DNA from 2 places in the Pseudomonas sp. KU43P genome. Region 2 is predicted to be linked to the other one. Evidence: predicted binding sites of a transcription regulator. Region 2 holds the regulator's gene; the other holds the start of a gene.
The links. The regulator FliA, encoded in region 2, starts transcription of late flagellar genes. The targets are predictions, from matches to a motif close to CTAAAGTTTNNNNNNNNNNNGCCGNTAA.
Positions count from the first base shown of each region.

Region 1 (7,634 bases), 2.9 Mb from region 2:
AACGCTGGCAAGCTGTAATTGCCGCGCGCATGAAAAAAACCGGCCCTGGTGGCCGGTTTTTTTGTGCCTGGAACTCGAGGCTTCCAGTGCCTGTTACGGCCTTATCGCCGGCAAGCCGGCTCCCACATGATCACCACAGGCTCGGAGATTGTGGAGTACTTGTGGGAGCCGGCTTGCCGGCGATGGGGACCTCGACTCAATCGTTGAAGTCGCGCCAGCCGCCCATTTCTTTCCAGCGATTGACGATGCCGCAGAACAGTTCGGCAGTCTTCTCGGTGTCATACCGCGCCGAGTGCGCCTCGCGCCCATCGAAGTCGATATCGGCGCTCTGGCAGGCCCGTGCCAGCACGGTCTGGCCATAGGCGAGGCCGGCCAGCGTCGCGGTATCGAAGCTGGAGAACGGGTGGAACGGGTTGCGCTTGAGGTCGTTGCGCGACACTGCGGCATTAAGGAAGCCCAGGTCGAAGCTGCTGTTGTGGCCGACCAGGATAGCCCGCTTGCAGCCATTGGCCTTGAGCGCCTTGCGCACGCCACGGAAGATGTCGGTCAGCGCGCTTTCTTCGCTCACCGCCATGCGCAGTGGGTGGTCCAGCTTGATCCCGGTGAATTCCAGCGCGGCAGGTTCGATGTTGGCGCCCTCGAACGGCTCTACCCGATAGAAGTAGGTATGCTCGGGAAACAGGAAGCCTTTCTCGTCCATGCCAATGGTCACGGCGGCGATTTCCAGCAAGGCGTCGGTGGCGCTATTGAAGCCGCCGGTCTCGACATCCACGACCACTGGCAGGTAGCCCCGGAAACGCTCGGCCATGGGGTGGCGCGAACCGCCGCTGGCCTGGCCGTCCTGGTCGTCTTCGTAGAGGTCTTCGCTCACGCGTTGCCCTCCAGCAGGCGCCAGCGCAGCTTCTCACCGGCGCGCAGCGGAACCACGGTCTGCTCGCCGAAGGGCAGGCTGTCCGGGGCAGTCCACTCTTCGCGGACCAGGGTAATGGTGTCGGTGTTTGCCGGCAGGCCATAGAAGGCCGGGCCGTGCAGGCTGGCGAAACCTTCGAGCTTGTCGAGCGCGTTGCGCTGTTCGAAGGCTTCGGCATACATCTCGATGGCCGCATAGGCGGTGTAGCAACCGGCGCAGCCGCAGGCCGCTTCCTTGGCGTGGCGGGCGTGTGGGGCCGAGTCGGTACCGAGGAAGAATTTCGGGTTGCCGCTGGTCGCAGCGTCCAGCAGCGCCACCTGGTGGGTGTTGCGCTTGAGGATCGGCAGGCAATAGAAGTGCGGGCGGATGCCGCCGACCAGCATGTGGTTGCGGTTGTACAACAGGTGCTGGGCGGTGATGGTCGCGCCGACGTTGGCCGGCGCTTCGGTGACGAACTGCGCGGCATCGGCTGTGGTGATGTGCTCGAACACCACTTTCAGCGTCGGGAAGCGTTCTACCAGGCGACGCATGTGCTCGTCGATGAAACGCTTTTCGCGATCGAACACGTCGATCTCGCTGCGTGTCACTTCGCCATGCACCAGCAAGGGCAGGCCGGTCTCCGCCAGTGCCTCGATGGCCGGGAAGATATTGTCGATGCTGGTCACGCCCGAATCGGAGTTGGTGGTGGCGCCGGCCGGGTACAGCTTGGCGGCGTACACGATGCCACTGGCCTTGGCCGCGCGGATGTCCTCGGGGCTGGTGCGGTCGGTAAGGTACAGCACCATCAGCGGCTCGAAACGGCTGCCGGCCGGGCGGGCGGCGAGAATGCGCTCGCGGTAGGCGCCAGCTTCGACGGCATTACGTACCGGCGGAACCAGGTTGGGCATGATGATGGCACGGGCGAAGGTACGCGCCACATCGCCAACGGTATGGGGCAGGACGGCACCATCGCGTAGATGGATGTGCCAGTCGTCGGGACGCAGGAGGGTCAGGCGATCGGACATTGGGGATTCCAGGCGGGTCGAACTCAAGCGTCAATGCTACCGGAAAACCCTGGGCTGAGCACGGCTATCAAGTTTTCCGGTCGGCGTCCGATAGCCTGCAGGTAAGCCGTCAGAAAAAGTGGAGCCGCCCGTGCGCCAGCGTTACCTAGCCCTGTTGACCCTGTTCGCCAGCCTGCCGGCCGGCGCACTGACTTTCCAGACCCGTATGGAGAACATTGCCTGGAAGGTCGAGGGTGACCAGTTCGAATGCCGCCTGATACAGCCGATCGACGGTTTCGGCAGTGGCGAATTCGTGCGCCGGGCGGGTGAGCAGCCAGTATTCCAGTTGCGTTCGGACAGCAACGTGCTCGGTGCCGGCTCGGCGACCTTGCTGGCAGCAGCGGCGCCCTGGCAACCAGGGCGCAACGATATCAACCTCGGCGCCGTGCGCATGGCCCGCAACGGCGTGCTGTTCACCACTTCCCAGGGCCAGGCCAGCCGCCTGATCAACGGCCTGCTCGACGGGCGCAGCACCGTGGTGCGCAGTTACGCAAGCGAAGGTGGGCGGCCGATGGAAGTGCGGGTGCTGCCGGTGAGCTTTGCCAAGGCCTACAACGATTACCAGGTATGCGCCGGGAAGATGTTGGCCATGAATTACGACCAGGTGCGCCAGACCCAGATCGGTTTCCCTGGATCAGGCATTGACCTGGACGCAGCGGCACGGGCGCGTCTGGATCTGATCGTCGAGTACCTGAAGGCGGATCCGACGGTCAACCACATCGAGCTCAACGGCCACTCGGACAACAGCGGTAATCGCCTGACCAACCGAGATACTTCGCGCCGCCGCGCGCTGGCGGTGGCCGATTACCTGGTCGCCCATGGCATCGCGGAAAATCAGATCACCGTACGTTTCCACGGTGAGCGGTACCCGTTGGTGAAAAACAACAGTGCCGCCAACCGCGCGCGCAATCGCCGTGTGAATATCGAACTGGACCGCGTTACCCCGGTCGAAAAACCTGCCGAGCAGCCGGCGCTGCAACCCGTTCCAGCGCCGGCAGCAGCGCCTGCCGCAGCGCCTGCCACGAACGCGCCGGCCACCCCTGCTGCAAAAGCCTCCTAAGGTGCGACAGGGCGTCGCGCCCACGACAGTTCCTGTCGCTTTGTCGTCAGAAGCTGTCGCCCCACTGTAAATTTATCCGTAACGCCGGTAGAATCGGGCCTTTTCCGTACAACCCCGTGGAGTGATGGCATGGCGGACGTAAAAAAGGTCGTACTGGCGTATTCCGGCGGCCTTGATACTTCGGTGATTCTCAAGTGGCTGCAGGATACCTACAACTGCGAAGTGGTGACCTTCACCGCTGACCTGGGGCAGGGCGAAGAAGTCGAGCCGGCTCGCGCCAAAGCCCAGGCTATGGGCGTCAAAGAGATCTACATCGACGACCTGCGCGAAGAATTCGTGCGTGATTTCGTCTTCCCGATGTTCCGCGCCAACACCGTCTACGAAGGCGAGTACCTGCTGGGTACTTCCATCGCCCGTCCGCTGATCGCCAAGCGCCTGATCGAGATCGCCAACGAAACCGGCGCCGACGCCATTTCCCATGGCGCCACCGGCAAAGGTAACGACCAGGTGCGTTTCGAGCTGGGTGCCTACGCGCTCAAGCCAGGCGTCAAGGTCATCGCACCATGGCGCGAGTGGGACCTGCTGTCCCGCGAGAAACTGATGGACTACGCCGAAAAGCACGGTATCCCGATCGAGCGCCACGGCAAGAAGAAGTCGCCGTACTCGATGGACGCCAACTTGCTGCACATCTCGTACGAAGGCGGTGTCCTGGAAGATACCTGGACCGAGCACGAAGAAGACATGTGGCGTTGGAGCGTCTCGCCGGAGAACGCTCCGGACCAGGCGACCTACCTCGAACTGACCTACCGCAACGGTGACATCGTCGCCATCGACGGCGTAGAGAAGTCCCCAGCCACCGTGCTGGCCGACCTGAACCGCATTGGCGGCGCCAACGGCATCGGCCGTCTGGACATCGTCGAGAACCGTTACGTGGGCATGAAGTCGCGTGGCTGCTACGAAACCCCAGGCGGCACCATCATGCTCAAGGCCCACCGTGCCATCGAGTCGATCACCCTGGACCGCGAAGTCGCTCACCTGAAAGATGAGCTGATGCCGAAGTACGCCAGCTTGATCTACACCGGCTACTGGTGGAGCCCGGAGCGTCTGATGCTGCAGCAGATGATCGACGCTTCGCAGGTCAACGTGAATGGTGTGGTGCGCCTGAAACTGTACAAGGGCAACGTTACGGTGGTCGGTCGCAAGTCGGACGATTCGCTGTTCGATGCCAACATCGCGACCTTCGAGGAAGACGGCGGCGCCTACAACCAGGCCGATGCTGCAGGCTTCATCAAGCTCAACGCACTGCGCATGCGCATTGCCGCGAACAAAGGCCGTGCATTGCTCTAACGCCACGTTGAGCAAAGCGCTGTAGAGAACCCCGACTCCGGTCGGGGTTTTTTTTGCGCATCTAGTTGATGAACTGTGCTGTATTTTCTGGCAGGTCATCTACAGACAGGCGAAAGCATTGCTGTTTATCCAGATTGCAAAACACCCAGGTGCGACCTGATTCGTGGGGCTGAGCCAAGGTCTTCAGTACCTGTTGGGTAATCATCTGTTGCGCATTGGGGCCAGAGAGCATGACCGTGATAGGTTCTGTTTCGGCCAATGTGGATTGTTTTTCTTTATGTTCCGGTGCACTGGCAGCTTGCGCGTACACGTTGCCGGTTTCCTCGGGTTTGTAGAGCGATTTGTAGTTGAAGTTAAGCGTCAAGAAAAACAGCGCCGTCAGAAAAAACGGAAACCCTACAAGGAACCATGTATACAGGTTCTGACTCTCCTCGCTAAGGAAGGGGAGCGTTGCCAGCGCCGAAGATTCGATGATGCCGGCGAACACGGCGATGATGGTCAATGGGGCTGCGGGTTGGCTTGTCATGGCGGCGTCTCCTGCCGTTTTGCCTATCTAAACCCATTGGCGCTCCCTGGCCGAATGCTGGATTTTTTCCGATCCATGAAAATGATCCCGCTATCTTCCGTTGCAATTGAAAGGTGCGCCTGTAAAAACAACTGACTTGCCACGTGGGTTAGCTTCTTGATAAGTGACTTGTAAGTTATTGCTTGTAGGAAAATTCCTAAAACGACGTAAGGCTCATCTATTCATGTATTTGCTCTGGTGTTTGACACGCCATTGAGCACATGGCTCGGTTATGGTGAGCCGTCGTCAAAGCAAAATAATGAATGAATGGATATCGCATGAATAAAGTCCTTATCGTGGATGACCACCCGGTCATACGCCTGGCAGTGCGCATGCTGATGGAGCGGCATGGCTACGATGTGGTCGCGGAAACCGACAACGGAGTAGCAGCCTTGCAGCTTACAAGGGAGTACCTCCCCGATATTGTGGTACTGGATATCGGTATTCCCAAACTTGACGGGCTGGAGGTTATTGCCCGTTTATCTTCTGCCAGCCCGGGGAGCCGAGTGCTGGTACTGACGTCGCAGGCACCCGGGCACTTTTCCATGCGCTGCATGCAGGCGGGTGCTTGCGGCTATGTGTGCAAACAGCAGGAACTCACCGAGCTGCTCAGCGCGATCAAGGCGGTACTGTCCGGCTATAGCTATTTCCCCAACCAGGCCCTGCACAAGTCGCGGGGGCGCGCGGGGGCGGGCAGTGAAATGGAGATGGTCGATCGTCTGTCGGCGAGGGAGATGATGGTGCTGCAGCAACTGGCGCGCGGGAAATCGAACAAGGAAATCGCCGAAAGCATGTTCCTCAGCAACAAGACGGTCAGTACCTACAAAACCCGATTGTTGCTGAAGCTCAATGCCCACTCGCTGGTGGACCTGATCGAACTGGCCCGGCGGCATGGCCTGACGTGAAGCCTGACTGCAGAAAGCCTCCGCAATGGAGGCTTTCCGTCAGGCTACAAGTCGTAGTCGAAATCTGCGAGTTGCCGCTTCAGGCGACGTTCTTCCAGGAGATTGTCAATGGTCCGACGCTTGCTGAGGTTGGTCTTCGCGGTTTCCACCTGCGGCTCCGCTTCGTCGTCAGAGGGGGCAAAGTCATCTTCGATTGACAGGTCGTCTTTATCGGTACTCATGGGTCGCTCCAAGCCAATGGGCCATTGGCCGTCCTTATAACCAGAAAGCGAAGCCTGGTAAAAAAGATTTTTTCAATCGAAACCCATATCTTTTCGCTATCGAATCAATCGTCAGATGTCTTCTGCTTGTACTCGCATAAATCTTCGATCCGGCAACTGCCGCACCGGGGCTTGCGTGCCTGGCAGACATAGCGCCCGTGCAGAATGAGCCAATGGTGTGCATCGAGCAGGTAGTCCTTGGGCACGAACTTCACCAGCTTCTTCTCCACCTCGAGCACAGTCTTGCCGGGTGCGATGCCAGTGCGGTTGCTCACTCTAAAAATGTGCGTGTCCACCGCCATGGTTGGCTGTCTGAATGCGGTATTGAGCACGACATTGGCCGTTTTACGCCCCACGCCCGGGAGGGCTTCGAGCGCTTCACGGGTTTGTGGTACTTCGCCACCATGGCGCTCGATCAGCAAGCGACAGGCTTCGATGACGTTCTTGGCCTTGCTGTTGTAAAGGCCGATTGTCTTGATGTATTCGCTCAGGCCTGCGACCCCTAGCGCATAGATGGCTTGCGGGGTATTGGCGACTGGAAACAGGCGGGCGGTAGCCTTGTTGACACCCACATCGGTGGACTGTGCAGAGAGGGTGACAGCCACCAGCAATTCGAAAGGTGTGGTGTAAGCCAGTTCTGTCTTCGGGTCGGGATTGTCTTCGTGCAGCCTGCGAAATATCTCCAGGCGTTTGGCAGCATTCATGGGGTCAACGGGTTCCTTGACGTCGAGAGGGGGCGTGGCCCAGACGCAGGCGATTGTACAAGGCCAACAGTGCGCCGAGCAGTAGCAACGCGCCAAAGCTAAGGCCCGCCGCATGCAGCCCCAAGCCTTGGTCCAGCCATTGACGGCTGGCGCCGAGCAGCAGGTAGAGCAGCAGCAGGCCGGCGACGTGCACGAGCAGCTGGCGCCAGCGGCCTTCGGCCGGCAGCAGCCGGTCTGCAGCCAGGCATTGCAGGCAGATCAGGGCTGGGTAGTGTCCGAGCGACAAGGCCAGAGGCAGTACCCAGGCACGCAAAGCCAGTTGCAGGCAACTGGCCAAGGCGGCAATCAGCATCAGGCTGGCCAGCCAGTACGCCGCCCCAGTGAGGCGTGGGCGCAGTGGGGCCAACAACAGCTGGTGGAAAAGGCTCAGCATCACCATGCCGCAGCCCAGGGTAGCGGCCTGAGCGAGCGTCTGGGTAGCGCCGATCAGCGGTGCAAGGCCGGCCACCAGCAAGCAGTAACTATTCATGGGCGGGGCCTCCAAGCAACAGCGTGCGATGCTGGTCAAAATAGGCCAGGGCCTCCTGTTGCGCAGCTATCACGGCACGTGAAGTTACAGTCGCGCCGGCCAGTTGGTCAAAGTCGCCCTGATCGCGCCTGAGTGCCCAGCGGTCGTCCAGGCGACGGTTGGCGAATTGCCCTAGCCAATTGACCTGCGGGTCACTGATGCGGCCTCCCAGGCCGGGGCTTTCCTGTTGCTCGATTACTTGCGTGCCGATCAGTCGCCCCTCGGCACTGATGGCGATGACCAGCCGGATAGGGCCGGCATAGCCTTGGACC
Region 1 is NZ_AP019365.1:4,663,859-4,671,492, reverse strand. Features, by position in the region: gene KU43P_RS21395 (peroxiredoxin) at 1-18, shown strand, start outside; gene rnt (ribonuclease T) at 197-808, opposite strand; gene pyrC (dihydroorotase) at 868-1,914, opposite strand; gene KU43P_RS21380 (flagellar protein MotY) at 2,045-3,013, shown strand; gene KU43P_RS21375 (argininosuccinate synthase) at 3,143-4,360, shown strand; gene KU43P_RS21370 (hypothetical protein) at 4,422-4,886, opposite strand; gene KU43P_RS21365 (response regulator transcription factor) at 5,204-5,830, shown strand; gene KU43P_RS21360 (PA3496 family putative envelope integrity protein) at 5,875-6,051, opposite strand; gene nth (endonuclease III) at 6,156-6,794, opposite strand; gene KU43P_RS21350 (Rnf-Nqr domain containing protein) at 6,799-7,323, opposite strand; gene KU43P_RS21345 (RnfABCDGE type electron transport complex subunit G) at 7,316-7,634, opposite strand, start outside.
Region 1: the regulator FliA is predicted to act here: its motif matches at 1,981-2,008, upstream of KU43P_RS21380 (flagellar protein MotY).

Region 2 (7,634 bases):
GAAGACCTGCCGATTCCGCCGGACCTGCGCCGAGACGGTTGAGGGCTGGGGGTTTGGCGGTAGGGGTGTGTTGGTTTTGAGATCGAGCGCCGCCCGCGCGGCGCTCGATCTCAAAACCACCCTACATTCCAAGCCATGCCCAAAGTTGGAAGGCTTCTTGCAAAGCCACGCCCAAGCGCCCCTTGGGCGTCAAAGTTTTGCATGAAGAGGACTCGCGGTGGATCGCACTCAGTTAATCAGCAACGCCCGGCAAAACCTGGCCGGTCTCGGCCGGGGCAACCTGGGGGTGCCGTTGTTGCTGCTGGTGATGTTGGCAATGATGATGTTGCCGATACCGCCGTTCCTGCTCGACGTCTTCTTCACCTTCAACATCGCCCTGTCGATCGTGGTCCTGCTGGTCTGCGTGTACGCTTTGCGTCCGCTGGATTTCGCCGCGTTCCCCACCATCCTGCTGGTGGCCACGCTGCTGCGCCTGGCCCTGAACGTCGCCTCCACGCGGGTGGTCATGCTTCACGGCCAGGAAGGCCACGGCGCTGCGGGCAAGGTGATCCAGGCCTTCGGTGAGGTGGTGATCGGCGGCAACTACGTGGTCGGTGCGGTGGTGTTCGCCATCCTCATGATCATCAACTTCGTGGTGGTGACCAAAGGTGCCGGGCGTATCTCCGAAGTAAGCGCGCGCTTCACCCTCGACGCCATGCCCGGCAAGCAGATGGCCATCGATGCCGACCTCAACGCCGGCCTCATCGATCAGGCCCAGGCCAAGTTGCGCCGCGCCGAGGTGGCCCAGGAAGCCGAGTTCTACGGCTCCATGGACGGTGCCAGCAAGTTCGTCCGAGGCGACGCCATTGCCGGCCTGCTGATCCTGTTCATCAACCTGATCGGCGGCATGCTCATCGGCATGCTACAGCACGGCATGAGCTTCGGCGATGCCGGCCGGGTGTACGCCCTGCTGACCATCGGTGACGGTTTGGTGGCGCAATTGCCATCTCTGCTGCTGTCCACCGCCGCCGCGATCATGGTCACCCGTGCCTCGGGCTCCGAGGACATGGGCAAGCTGATCAACCGGCAGATGTTCGATTCGCCAAAAGCCCTGGCGGTGTCGGCGGGGCTGATGATCGTCATGGGCCTGGTGCCAGGCATGCCGCACGTCGCCTTCCTCAGCCTCGGCCTGTTGGCCGGTGGCGGCGCTTACCTGGTGTGGAAAAAGCAGCAGAAGGCCAAGGTGCAGGCGCAGCAGGAAGCGCAGCGCCAGCAGGACCTGCTGCCCTCGCCGCAGCGTGCGATGGAAACCAAGGAGCTGGGCTGGGACGATGTCACGCCCATCGACATGATCGGCCTGGAGGTTGGCTACCGGCTGATCCCACTGGTCGACCGTAACCAGGGTGGCCAGCTGCTGGCGCGGATCAAGGGGGTGCGCAAGAAGCTCTCCCAGGACCTGGGCTTCCTCATGCCCACCGTGCACATTCGCGACAACCTCGACCTGCAGCCCAGCGCCTACCGCCTGACGCTGATGGGGGTGATTCTGGCCGAAGCGGAGATTTATCCGGACCGTGAGCTGGCGATCAACCCGGGGCAGGTGTTCGGCACCCTCAACGGCATTGCCGCGCGCGACCCGGCGTTCGGCCTGGAGGCGGTGTGGATCGATATCGGCCAGCGCGCTCAGGCGCAGTCGCTGGGCTACACCGTGGTCGACGCCAGTACCGTGGTGGCCACCCACCTCAACCAGATCCTGCAGAAGCACTGCCACGAACTGATCGGTCACGAGGAAGTGCAGCAACTGCTGCAGGTATTGTCCAAGGCTTCGCCTAAACTTGCCGAGGAATTGGTGCCCGGTGTCATTTCCTTGTCGGGCCTGCTCAAGGTCCTGCAAGCGTTGCTCGCCGAACAAGTGCCAGTACGCGACATTCGCAGTATTGCCGAGGCCATCGCCAACAATGCCGGCAAGAGTCAAGATACCGCCGCGCTGGTCGCGGCAGTGCGCGTCGGATTGTGTCGTGCCATCGTGCAAAGCATTGTCGGCGTTGAGTCCGAGCTGCCTGTGATCACCCTTGAGCCAAGGTTGGAACAGATTTTGCTCAATAGTCTGCAAAGGGCCGGGCAAGGTCAGGAAGACGGTGTTCTTCTGGAGCCGAGCATGGCCGAAAAGCTGCAGCGTTCGTTGATCGAGGCGGCCCAGCGTCAGGAGATGCAGGGCCAGCCGGCCATCCTTCTGGTTGCCGGCCCGATTCGAGCCATGCTGTCGCGCTTCGGTCGCCTGGCTGTACCGAATTTGCATGTTCTGGCGTATCAGGAAATACCGGATAACAAGCAAGTCACCATCGTTGCCACCGTGGGCCCCAACGGCTGAGGTAGTGGGTTATGCAAGTTAAGCGTTTTTTCGCCGCCGATATGCGTCAGGCCATGAAGCTGGTCCGTGATGAGCTGGGCTCCGATGCCGCCATCATCGGCAACCGCCGCATCGCCGGCGGTGTCGAGCTGACGGCCGCGCTGGACTACAAGCTGTCCGCGCTGGCCCCGCGCGTGCCCAACGCCGAGCTGGAAGAAGAGCTGCGCAAGACCCAGACGCGCATCGCCACTGCCCAGGCCGAGCTGGACAACCGTGAAGACGCCAGCGAAGGCAATCGCCAATTGTTCGCCGGGCAGTCGCTGACTGCTTCCGAACCGTTGATCGAACCGCATGTGGATGTGCCGGTGGCGCCTGCCGCGCCAGCACCTGCGGCGGTCGATCAGCGCGTGTTCGATGCCATGCGCTCCGAGCTCTCGGGTCTGCGCGAGCTGCTGGAAGTGCAGCTCGGCTCGCTGGCCTGGAACCAGTTGCAGGGCGCCAAGCCTGCACAAGCCAACCTGTGGCGTCGCCTGCAGCGCATCGGCCTGTCCGGCCCGATCGCCCGCGAGCTGCTCGACCTCACTGCCGAGATCGAAGAGCCGCGCCAGGCCTGGCGCATGCTCCTGGCGCACCTGGCGCGGATGATCGAAGTGCCCGAGGTCGAGCCGATCGAAGAGGGCGGGGTGATCGCGGTGGTCGGCCCGGCCGGCATGGGCAAGACCACCACGCTGGCCAAGCTGGCTGCCCGCTACGTGCTCAAGTACGGCCCGCAGAACCTGGCCCTGGTGAGCATGGACAGCTTCCGTATCGGCGCCCAGGAGCAGCTCAAGACATTGGGCCGCATCCTCAACGTGCCGGTGACCTACGTCGACCCGGGCCAGTCGCTGGCCCAGGCACTGGAGCCGCTGCTGCGCAAGCGCGTGGTGCTGATCGATACCGCTGGCCTGCAGGCCAGCGACCCGGCCCTGCGCATGCAGCTGGAAACCCTGGCTGGACGCGGCATCGCCGCGAAGAATTACCTGGTGCTGGCCACCACCAGCCAGAAACAGGTGCTCACCGCTGCCTACCACAGCTACAAGCGCTGCGGCCTGGCCGGTTGTATCCTGACCAAACTCGATGAAACGGCGAGCCTCGGCGATGTGCTGAGCCTGGCCATCAGTCATGAACTGCCCGTGGCCTACCTGACGGATGGCCCGCGCATTCCTGACGACCTGCACCTGCCGCGCCCGCACCAGTTGGTGACCCGCGCCGTCAACGTGCAGTTGCAGGACGAGCCCAGCGAAGAGGCCATGGCCGACATGTTCGCTGATCTCTATCACAACCCGCGTCGAGCAGGTTGATGATGAAGCGTGTGCAAAATACCTACACCAAGGGGGCCGCAGTAATGCCCCTAGTGTGGCTTGGGTCCAAGCGAGACAAGGTAAACAACGAACATGGGTAGCATGCATCCCGTACAGGTGATCGCCGTCACCGGTGGTAAAGGTGGCGTCGGCAAAACTAACGTTTCAGTGAACCTGTCCCTGGCGCTGGCCGAACTCGGCCGCCGGGTCATGCTGCTGGACGCCGACCTGGGCCTGGCCAATGTCGACGTGTTGCTGGGCCTGACCCCTAAACGCACCTTGGCCGATGTGATCGAAGGGCGCTGCGAATTGCGCGATGTGCTGCTGCAAGGGCCGGGCGGTGTACGCATCGTGCCGGCGGCCTCGGGCACCCAGAGCATGGTGCACTTGGCCCCGGCTCAGCACGCCGGCCTGATTCAGGCGTTCAGCGAGATCGGTGACAACCTCGACGTGCTGGTGATCGACACCGCTGCGGGCATTGGTGACTCGGTAGTCAGCTTCGTCCGTGCGGCCCAGGAAGTGTTGCTGGTGGTGTGCGACGAACCGACTTCCATCACCGACGCCTACGCGTTGATCAAGTTGCTCAACCGCGACTACGGGATGAACCGTTTCCGCGTGCTGGCCAACATGGCGCAGAGTCCGCAGGAAGGGCGCAACCTGTTCGCCAAGCTGACCAAGGTCACCGACCGTTTCCTCGACGTGGCCCTGCAGTACGTGGGCGCCGTGCCTTACGACGAGTGCGTGCGCAAGGCGGTGCAGAAGCAGCGGGCCGTGTATGAAGCCTTCCCGCGCTCCAAGTGTGCGCTGGCCTTCAAGGCCATCGCCCAGAAAGTCGACAGCTGGCCGCTGCCGGCCAACCCGCGCGGGCACCTGGAGTTCTTCGTCGAGCGCCTGGTGCAACCCACCAGCGCAGGGCCGGTGCTATGAACGCGAGCGGTTTCAAGATGTACAGCAAGGCATCCAAGGACGCCCAGTACGAATTGATCGAACGCTACGCCCCGTTGGTCAAGCGCATCGCCTACCACCTGCTGGCGCGCCTGCCAGCCAACGTGCAGGTCGAAGACCTGATCCAGGCCGGCATGATCGGCCTGCTGGAAGTCGCCAACAAGTACGACGCCAGCAAGGGCGCGAGCTTCGAAACCTATGCCGGCATCCGCATCCGTGGCGCGATGCTCGACGAGGTGCGCAAGGGCGATTGGGCACCGCGTTCGGTGCACCGCAACACCCGCATGGTCAGCGACGCGATGCGCGCCGTTGAAGCCAGAACCGGCCGCGACGCTAAAGATCATGAAGTTGCTGCCGAACTCCAATTGAGTCTCGATGATTACTACGGGATCTTGAACGATACCTTGGGTAGCCGCCTGTTCAGTTTCGACGACCTGTTGCAGGACGGCGAGCACGAAGGGCTGCACGAGGACGGTGCCAGTGGCCAGGTCGAGCCATCGCGGGACTTGGAAGACGAGCGCTTCCAGGCGGCCTTGACCGATGCCATTGCCAACCTGCCGGAGCGTGAGCGGCTGGTGCTGGCGCTGTACTACGACGAAGAGCTGAACCTCAAGGAGATCGGTGAGGTGCTGGGGGTCAGCGAGTCGCGTGTCAGCCAGCTGCACAGCCAGTGCGCCGCGCGCCTGCGCAGCCGTTTGGGGGAATGGCGGGCGCGTTGAGCCCGAGGTCGTTGCAGTCGTTTTCCACGTGCGTTTTCCATGTTGCACCGATTTGATTGAATGCGTGCTCGCAGCCGAGCGCGTTTGAGACTGCTTGGAGGTCTACTTGAACAAAGACATGAAAATCCTCATCGTTGACGACTTTTCGACGATGCGGCGGATCATCAAGAATCTGTTGCGTGATCTGGGCTTCACCAACACCGACGAGGCCGACGACGGCACCACGGCGCTGCCGATGCTCGAAAGCGGCCATTACGACTTCCTGGTGACCGACTGGAACATGCCCGGCATGTCCGGTATCGACCTGCTGCGCAAGGTGCGCGCCCATGACCGCCTCAAGGGCATGCCGGTGCTGATGGTGACCGCCGAAGCCAAGCGCGACCAGATCATCGAAGCGGCCCAGGCCGGCGTCAATGGTTACGTGGTCAAGCCGTTCACCGCCCAGGTGCTCAAAGAAAAGATCGAGAAGATCTTCGAACGCGTCAACGGCTGAGTCACGTCAGGGGGCGCCATGGAATCAACACAAACGTCTTTGGGGGAGTTCGAATCGACCCTGAAGAAGCATGCCCAGGAGCTGGTCGAAAGCCTGGAACGGGGGCGTTTCGGCGAGGCGGTGCAGCTGATCCATCAGCTCAACCAGACCCGCGACCGTGGCCTGTACCAGGAAGTCGGCAAGCTCACCCGTGAGCTGCACAGCGCGATCGTCAGCTTCCAGATCGACCCGGCCATGCCGCAGGCCGAGGAAGTCTCGCAGATCACCGACGCCACCGAGCGCCTGTCCTACGTGGTCAAACTCACCGAAGGTGCCGCCAACCGCACCATGGACTTGGTGGAGGAGAGCACACCCGTGCTCAACGACCTGGCGGCCGAAGCGCAGAACCTTAGCGTCGACTGGCAGCGCTTCATGCGCCGCGAAGTCGCCGCGCCGGAATTCCGCGAGCTGGTCAAGCGCGTCGACAGTTTCCTGACGCACAGCGCCGAGGGTAACCGCAAGGTCTCCGGCCACCTCAACGACATTCTCCTGGCCCAGGACTACCAAGACCTGACTGGCCAGGTGATCAAGCGCGTCACTGCGCTGGTGACCGAAGTCGAAAGCAATCTGCTCAAGCTCGTGCTGATGGCCAGTCAGGTCGACCGCTTTGCCGGCATCGAACATGACCACCAGCAGCTGCGCGCTGAAAAAGATCAAGAAAAACATCCGACTCGGGGTGAAGGTCCGCAGATTCATGCCGATAAGCGTGAAGACGTCGTGTCCGGTCAGGACGATGTCGATGATCTGCTGTCCAGCCTGGGTTTTTAAGGAGCACGTTTAATGAGCTTCGGCGCCGATGAAGAAATCCTTCAGGATTTCCTGGTAGAAGCCGGCGAAATTCTTGAGCAACTGTCCGAGCAACTGGTCGAGCTGGAAAGCCGGCCCGACGATGCCGACCTGCTCAATGCGATCTTTCGCGGTTTCCACACTGTAAAAGGGGGCGCCGGCTTCCTTCAGCTCAACGAGCTGGTGGAGTGCTGCCATATCGCCGAGAACGTGTTCGACATCCTGCGCAAAGGTGAGCGCCGGGTCGACGCGGAATTGATGGATGTGGTGCTCGAAGCGCTGGACACGGTCAACAGCATGTTCGGCCAGGTGCGCGAGCGCAGCGAAGTGACCGCGGCCACGCCTGAACTGCTGGCGGCCCTGGCGCGCCTGGCCGAGCCTGCCGGCGCCGACCAGCCAGCGCCTGCGCCTGCGCCGGTGGTGCAAGCGCCTGCCGCCGAGGCCGACATCACCGACACCGAGTTCGAGCAACTGCTCGATTCGCTGGATGCGGTGAAGGCCCAGGCAGAGGCCGCCGCCGAACAGCTCGAGGGCGAGACCCTCAGTGGTTCGGCAGACGAAATCACCGACGCCGAATTCGAATCGTTGCTCGATCAGTTGCATGGCAAGGGCCAGTTTTCGCCCGAAGTCGCCGCGGCCGAACCGGTGGCCGATGCCGCCAGCGTGCCGGTGAGCGACGAGATCACCGACGAGGAGTTCGAGTCCCTGCTCGACCAGTTGCATGGCAAGGGCACCTTCCAGGCCGACGCGCTGCCTGCTGCTGCAGCGGTGGCCAGCAGTGCACCTGCCGCCAGCAGCGAGGAGATCAGCGAGCACGAATTCGAAGCGCTGCTCGACCAGCTGCATGGCAAGGGTAAGTTCTCCGGTGACAGCGTCACCGCCGAGGCCCCCGCTGCGGTTGCAGCGCCCGTTGCGGCCAAGGCTGAACCGCAGCCGGTGGCCAAGCCGGCCCCGGCCGCAGCGCCTGCCGCCGCCAAGCCTGCCGC
Region 2 is NZ_AP019365.1:1,733,706-1,741,339, forward strand. Features, by position in the region: gene flhB (flagellar biosynthesis protein FlhB) at 1-42, shown strand, start outside; gene flhA (flagellar biosynthesis protein FlhA) at 218-2,347, shown strand; gene flhF (flagellar biosynthesis protein FlhF) at 2,359-3,666, shown strand; gene fleN (flagellar synthesis regulator FleN) at 3,760-4,593, shown strand; gene fliA (RNA polymerase sigma factor FliA) at 4,590-5,330, shown strand; gene KU43P_RS08000 (chemotaxis response regulator CheY) at 5,449-5,823, shown strand; gene KU43P_RS08005 (protein phosphatase CheZ) at 5,842-6,630, shown strand; gene KU43P_RS08010 (chemotaxis protein CheA) at 6,643-7,634, shown strand, end outside.